2 regions of the Myxacorys chilensis genome follow, and region 1 is predicted to be linked to the other one. Evidence: predicted binding sites of a transcription regulator. Region 1 holds the regulator's gene; the other holds the start of a gene.
The links. Region 1 encodes NtcA, which controls nitrogen genes in cyanobacteria. Its sites were predicted from a motif close to TTTGTANNNNNNNNTACAAA; they were not measured.
Positions count from the first base shown of each region.

Region 2: a site for NtcA is predicted at 2,182-2,201, ahead of AC5JLB_RS24155 (DUF6761 family protein). Genes of this name have one in related genera too.

Region 1 is NZ_JCACKG010000149.1:83,468-86,878, reverse strand. Features, by position in the region: gene AC5JLB_RS11150 (hypothetical protein) at 1-80, opposite strand, end outside; gene AC5JLB_RS11145 (hypothetical protein) at 402-533, opposite strand; gene ntcA (global nitrogen regulator NtcA) at 906-1,577, shown strand; gene AC5JLB_RS11135 (DUF3084 domain-containing protein) at 1,701-3,098, shown strand; gene AC5JLB_RS11130 (pre-16S rRNA-processing nuclease YqgF) at 3,101-3,411, shown strand, end outside.
Region 2 is NZ_JCACKG010000235.1:828-4,238, reverse strand. Features, by position in the region: gene AC5JLB_RS24175 (HHL1-like protein) at 1-220, opposite strand, end outside; gene AC5JLB_RS24170 (hypothetical protein) at 382-846, shown strand; gene AC5JLB_RS24165 (BolA family protein) at 973-1,218, shown strand; gene grxD (Grx4 family monothiol glutaredoxin) at 1,255-1,575, shown strand; gene AC5JLB_RS24155 (DUF6761 family protein) at 1,775-2,032, opposite strand; gene AC5JLB_RS24150 (response regulator transcription factor) at 2,260-3,009, shown strand; gene AC5JLB_RS24145 (ABC transporter ATP-binding protein) at 3,006-3,411, opposite strand, start outside.

The DNA.
Region 1 (3,411 bases):
GTGAGAACAGCCTGCACTAATTGCCAACGATCGCGGATGGATAGTTGCAGTACCTGTTTTTGTAGTTCTTGTAATGTCATCTGGAGCAGTGCCCAAACTAAGTACTTCTCAATTGTAAAATCTTGTAGCCTAGACAAATCTAAAGGGATAAAAATTATCGTTTACCGCCCGACTACCAAGCAACAATCTTGGATAATTTGATTGTTAAAGTTTTCATCAGTTAGGAATCGTAATTTATCGCAGATTTTGCAAACTTATTAGAGCATAGGGCTTGGGAGAATCCTAGTTCTTCGATGAAAAATATCAAAAAGAATATTGGATGGCCGGAGGAAAGCCACGAGCAAAGGGGCAGAAAACTTCCTCACGCAACGCTTTTAGCGTTCCGCCAAGCGTCAATGAGATCAAGACCAAGTCGCCTGCTGTGAAGAATGGAGCCAGTGCAAAAGCCGCCGTTGAATGACTCGAATGTAAGTCAGGGGGCGATCGCACGTTGGAGCAATGCGATCGCCCCCTGACTGCTGTAACTTATCCAAAGCGAAATCTACCTCTCTAATGCCAGTTATAGATCAGGGCTCCCTCTCTCCAGTCCGCTTTGCGCTAGAATCTGGTCAAAATGATTGACTATTCTCCCCAAAAAGCGTTCAATACGAGTCAATCTTTTGGTGAGGAAATCACAGAGATTTTCTAAAATTCTTAAAATACGGGCAGAAATGTATAAGGAGGCACAAAAACTGCGTTTGCAGTCAGTTTAAGTGTTCTAAAGTCATCAATTGTTTACAAAGGCTTCGCTTACAATGACTCGCCTCAATAGAACAATTTTCTATAGGGGTTTTAATAGAAAAGTTTGCTCACCGGTGAGCCTAATAGTTGCTAAGAGAACGTCTGAGTGACGATAAAGGGAAGAAATGATAGTGACCAAAGAGAGACCGCTTGCATCGTTATTTCGCCAAATCGGTGGAGGGGCATACCCCCCCGTTGTAGAAACATTTGAGCGTGGCAAAACTATTTTCTTTCCGGGTGATCCGGCGGAACGGGTTTACTTCTTGCAGAAAGGAGCCGTCAAGCTCTCGCGCGTGTACGAGGCAGGCGAGGAGATCACCGTGGCCCTGCTGAGAGAGAACAGCGTGTTTGGGGTGCTATCGCTAATTACAGGTCAACGCGCCGATCGTTTCTATCATGCCGTGGCATTTACTCCAGCAGAGTTGCTGTCGGTGCCCATCGAGCAGGTCGAGAAAGCCCTGAAAGACAACCCAGATCTCTCAATGATGCTGCTGAAAGGACTGTCATCTCGCATTCTACAAACCGAGATGATGATCGAAACGTTGGCGCACCGAGATATGGGATCGCGGTTGGTCAGCTTTTTGCTGATTCTCTGCCGCGATTTTGGCGTACCGTCCCAAGAAGGGATCACAATTGATCTCAAACTGTCGCATCAAGCGATCGCAGAAGCAATTGGCTCAACTCGCGTGACCGTCACCCGTCTATTAGGCGATTTGCGGCAAGATAACATGATCTCGATTCACAAGAAAAAGATTACCGTTCACAATCCGGTCACGTTAAGCCAGCAATTTACTTAGACTTTCTCTGCCCTCGCTCCAAATCACACATTTTCTTCGCAGCAGTGATATCCGTTCCGCAGGCATAATAGATGCGGAGTCCTGCTTGTCGAGTGAACTAAGCCGGAGCGTTTTGGAGCATCAATGTCCGACATAGGGCTAATTCTGATTTTGGCAGTTTTGATTTTGGGCGGGCTGATCGCAACCGTTGGCGATCGCATTGGCACCAAAGTTGGAAAGGCGCGTCTGAGCTTGTTTAATCTGCGGCCTAAGCGCACGGCAACTCTCGTGACGATTTTGACCGGAACGTTAATTTCCGCCTCGACATTTGGCATTTTGTTTGCGAGTAGCCGCCAGTTTCGCGATATGCTGCTCGATTTCAACGACTTGCAAAAGAAAGTCCGGGAGCAAAATCGAGCCTTACGGAAAAACTCAGATGATTTGCAAATTACTAATCAGCAGAAGAGTAAGGTCGAGGATGAACTTGAGCGCACCCGCGCCCAGCGGACACAAGCGGAAGGACAACTCAATCGAATTAATGAGTCTCTGAAGCAGTCCCTTGAAAAGCAGAGACAGACCAACGAGCAGCTCAGAACGGCTGAGGCGCAGCGGGATGTGATTCGCGGTCAACTCAATGCCGTATCTGCGCAGGCTGAAAGGCTGCGATCGGAGATTAATCAGTTGCAGAGCGAGCAGAAAACCCTAATTGCTCAGCGCGATGCCGTCAAAGCGCAAATTGCCGAGCGCGATAGTCAAATTGCGGAGCGGACGAGCACGATTCAGAGGCGCGATCGCGAAATCGCCGAGCGCGATCGCGTGATTGCCGAGCGCGAAATTCAACTTCGACAGTTGGCATCTCAGCAAGCGCTCTTAGCCGAAGCGGTGCAGCAGTCTGAGCAAGAAGCCCAACTGATTCGCGGCGGATATTTGGCGATTCTGCGGAGTCAGGTGCTGTCGGCGGGTGTGCTGCGGGTGGTTGATCCAGCCGCTGCCAAAGCCGCAGTCGATCGCTTGCTAAAAGAGGCAAATCGAGCGGCCTGGCAGTTGATCCAACCTGGTTCTACCGGGGAAGAGCAAATCGTTCTAATTAAGACCGCCGAGGTAGAGCGTCTGATTAAAAAGATTAATGATGGTCAAGACTACGTGGTGAGAATTGCGGCAGACGCTAACTATGTCCGGGGCGAACGGCGACCCGTTTCCGTCTTTGCCAGTGCTATTCCCAATCGGGTCGTGTTTTTAGCAGGGGATGTGGTGGCTGCAAAGTCGATTGAACCCTCAAAGCTGACGTCTGAGCAGTTCCAACAAAACATCGAACAACTGCTCGCCTTCTCCAATTTCCGCGCGAAACGGGCAGGCGTAATTAACGATAGCGTTCAGATTGAAAACCTAGAGTCGTTATCGGGCTTTATAGAGCAACTGCGCCAATTTCAGACTCCGGTAGAACTCCGGGCGGTGGCATCCGATGTAACGTACACAGTAGGACCGCTCAAAATAGGATTAGTGGTGATTCAAAACGGTCAAGTGGTACTGAAAACGTCGTAGTCATGGACAGTTGGAAAGCGATGGAGAAGGGACAGACGGTGCTGGATCAACCTGTAATTCTGGGGTTTGATCCGGGGCGGCAGAAGTGTGGGTTGGCGGTGATGGGCGTTGATCGGCGGTTGTATTATCACGAGGTCGTGACGGCAGAAAGTGCGATCGCCACGATCAAATCACTGCGTCAACGGTTTCCGATTTCGCTCTTGATTATGGGGGATCAAACCTCTTCAAAAGCGTGGAAGCAGAAATTAGGAGATGAATTGGGGGAACCGTTGCGGGTGGTCATGGTCGATGAGCGGCATAGTTCTCTGGAGGC
Region 2 (3,411 bases), on a different contig from region 1:
TGCCATAGATTGCCGCATTAATTTGGTTAGAGCGTTTCACCGCGATCGCGCCCACCGGAAACCACGGCTTTTTATCTTTGACCCGCATGTAAATCTCATATTCCGGTAGCCCGCTCGACTTAAATTCGTCATACTGCTTTGAGGCTTTCTCTCGCTTTGATGCGCCCTGAGACTGCTTTTTCTCTTGGTGAACTTTCTTGCCAAATCCGGGGGTGGTCATCGCAGTATATGAATGTCATTAACAAAAGTTTACGGCATTTTTTAGAAAATTAGAAATTTTACGGCAGTCATTTGAAAAAGATGCCAATAAGATCACTCACTTTAAGGCCCAATTAGTGAGGCATGACATAACATCAAACCAGTCGTTTTGCAGGAAGTTTAGTGTTTCTAGTTAAAGACTCAAGTCACTCTCGTGAAGAGCGAATTAAGCAATTTTTAGCTGAAGATCCTTCATTGTCAGCCCTTCTTGCGGTGATCCACTTTGAGTGGACGGTTCGGCGGGCAATTATTGCGCTCGGGACTTCTCCCAATGTGGCGATACGAGGAGATTTAAAGAAGCGTGGTCAGGGACTCGAGGGGTACAAAGATATCTGGAAAGACGAAGTTTTTCTGAACGAGAAGGTTCAGCTACGTCTCCCTGAAGTCGTGCAGAACTGGGACGGTCTGGGTAAAGCTTTCCGCTTGCGTCACCGACTAGTTCATGGTGTTGCTTCTTGTGATGCAGAATATGCTAGGAAGCGGGCGCACTGGGCAATTAGTGCAACGAATGACATCAGAGCGGTCTGCATTGATAAAGGTATTAATTTAGATGCCCGTTTGCCTGTCAGGAGATGCACTAAAGCGTAAGAACGTTTCTCTATTAAGCAACGCCCTCCATTTCAGTGCTTGACTGACCTTCGATGCGATCCAGCAATCGCTTTCCCTAACCAGTTAGACTATAAGAAGTCTTTGCAGTCAGTGAGAGGAGCAGGAATGATTAGCCCGGATCAGGTTGAAGCGATGATCAAGGCTGGGTTGCCAGATTCTCAAGTAAGCGTTGTCAGCCCAGATGGGGAGCATTTTGATGTCACCGTTGTCTCTTCGTCGTTTGAGGGCAAACGCCGTGTGCAGCAGCATCAGCTTGTCTATGGCGCAGTCAAGCAAGCGATGGCATCTGAAGCGATTCATGCCCTATCGCTCAACACCTTTACTCCCGAAGAATGGGCAGCAAAGCCCTAATCCATCTTTACTGAAGTTTATCCCTAAATAACCCTTATGACAGACACCAACGATCGCATCGACAATCTAGTTAAACAAAGCAAAATTGTCGTTTTTATGAAGGGCAGTAAGCTAATGCCCATGTGTGGATTCTCAAACAACGTGGTTCAAATCCTCAATGCGCTAGGCGTTCCTTATGAAACGGTGGACGTGCTAGAAGACCCTGAAGTTCGTCAGGGAATCAAAGAATATTCTAATTGGCCCACTATTCCGCAAGTGTACGTAAATGGCGAGTTTTTAGGCGGCTCTGACATCTTGATTGAGCTGTACCAAAAAGGTGAACTTCAGCAGCTTGTAGAAGTTGCTTTAGCATCCTAGGACTCACCAGAGGACGCACTCAGACAGACGTCTTGAAGCCGATCAGAGCCAATCGCAAAAGCGTCTGACGATGTTTCATGCAATTAGCGCAGAGTGCAACTTCCAGAGAAACCGCAAATCCACAAACCTCTGCCAGAACGTTCTAAAACGTCCTTAAAGAACGCGAAAGGGCGCTGATCAAAGCGCCCTAACATATTCCTTAACGATAGTCTCGGTCTGGTTCTGGCATCGTCATCTCAAAATTTGAAGGGTCATAGAGGTATCGTGTCAACTCTTCTTCTAATCGATGAATCTGGAATGGTTCCAGCGCATTAGAGTGACGAAGAGAAGCGATGTATCCCTCCATGTACATCCGGAGATCATCATAGCGATATCCCCGGTTCCAATGCTCAACCAGAGCGTCGGTGAGCCTTTGGTAATAGCGAATCGTGGGCGCGTCTTGAAGCATAAGTCCCATGTAAACGACGACGATGTCCTGTAGTAAAGAACTTACATTCCTAGTCTTAATCTTAACATCAACCCTTCTTAGCTCACCCCATGTTGCATAATCCTAACGGCATAAACTTAAGGTAGACTTTTTGGTTTGTGTAGGATTAGTCAAGAGCCTGGGTAACAGGCGTTACAAACCGATACTGACTGGCTTTGCTAATCTGAAAGGCAGCAAACTAAGGGAAATCAGCCTCCGTGGGAGCCTCAAACATTCAAATCGTAGAAGGGAACCCGCATCTGCGATCGCTTCTTGGATGGCATTTACAGCAGGCAGGATATCACGTCCATCAGTCGGCTGATTTGCACCAAGCACGAGAGATCTTTCTGATGCGTCAGCCGAATCTGGTAATTCTCGATTCTGACTTACCAGATGGAGATGGAGTGGAGTTCTGCCGTTGGTTGCAGCAGCAACAGTTGGCGATGATCTTGATGCTGTCGGCTCGCACGTCAGAGCCAGACATTGTAGAAGGATTGCGGGCAGGTGCCGATGACTATCTGACGAAGCCCTTTGGAATGCAGGAGTTTTTAGCCAGGGTAGAGGCTTTGATGCGTCGACGTCGGGCCTCCGCTCCGCCTGCTCATCTGGACTTTGGCGATCTCAAAATTGATTTGGTGCATCGCCGAGTTCATTTTAAGGGTGAGCTGATTGAGCTGACACCACAAGAATTTAGTTTGTTGTATGTGTTGGCTCAAGCGGGGGGAACGGCACTGAGTCGGTCGGAGTTGTTGCAGCGGGCGTGGCCCGATGCGATCGACAATCCCCGCACAGTGGATACGCATGTGCTGTCCTTGCGAAAAAAAGTCGAAATTGATCCCCGGCAGCCCAATCTAATTCAAACGGTTAGAAATGTCGGCTATCGGCTCAATCTTGAGCTGCTGAATGCGCCTTCATATTCTCAAAACGGGCATCAAGCAAGCCGAAAGACAGTTGCCTCGGGTCGCTAATCCCATTCTGCGGATTCTTCGGCTTCAATGCGGGCGATCGCACCTCTTAGATCCTGCCAATCTACTTGATGGGTCAGCAAATCTTGGATCAGTTCGCCTCGCTGCAAGTGCAGTACTCGATGGCTAAATTGTGCGGCAAATTCTAGGTGATGAGTGGCAATCAGAATCGTTTGAGGAAGTTCCGAAAGCAACCTGAGAAGATGATCTTGTCGTCCAACGTCGAGCGAAGTGGTTGGCTCATCAAGCAGCAAAATGGCAGGTTGACAGACTAGGGCACGCGCGATCGCAACCCGTTGCCGCTCTCCTAAAGACATTTGAAGTTCGGTGCGCTCTAACCAATCGCGAGGAATATGTAAGCGCTCAATCCACTCGTTAACGGATGATTCGATCTCTCGTTGTGGC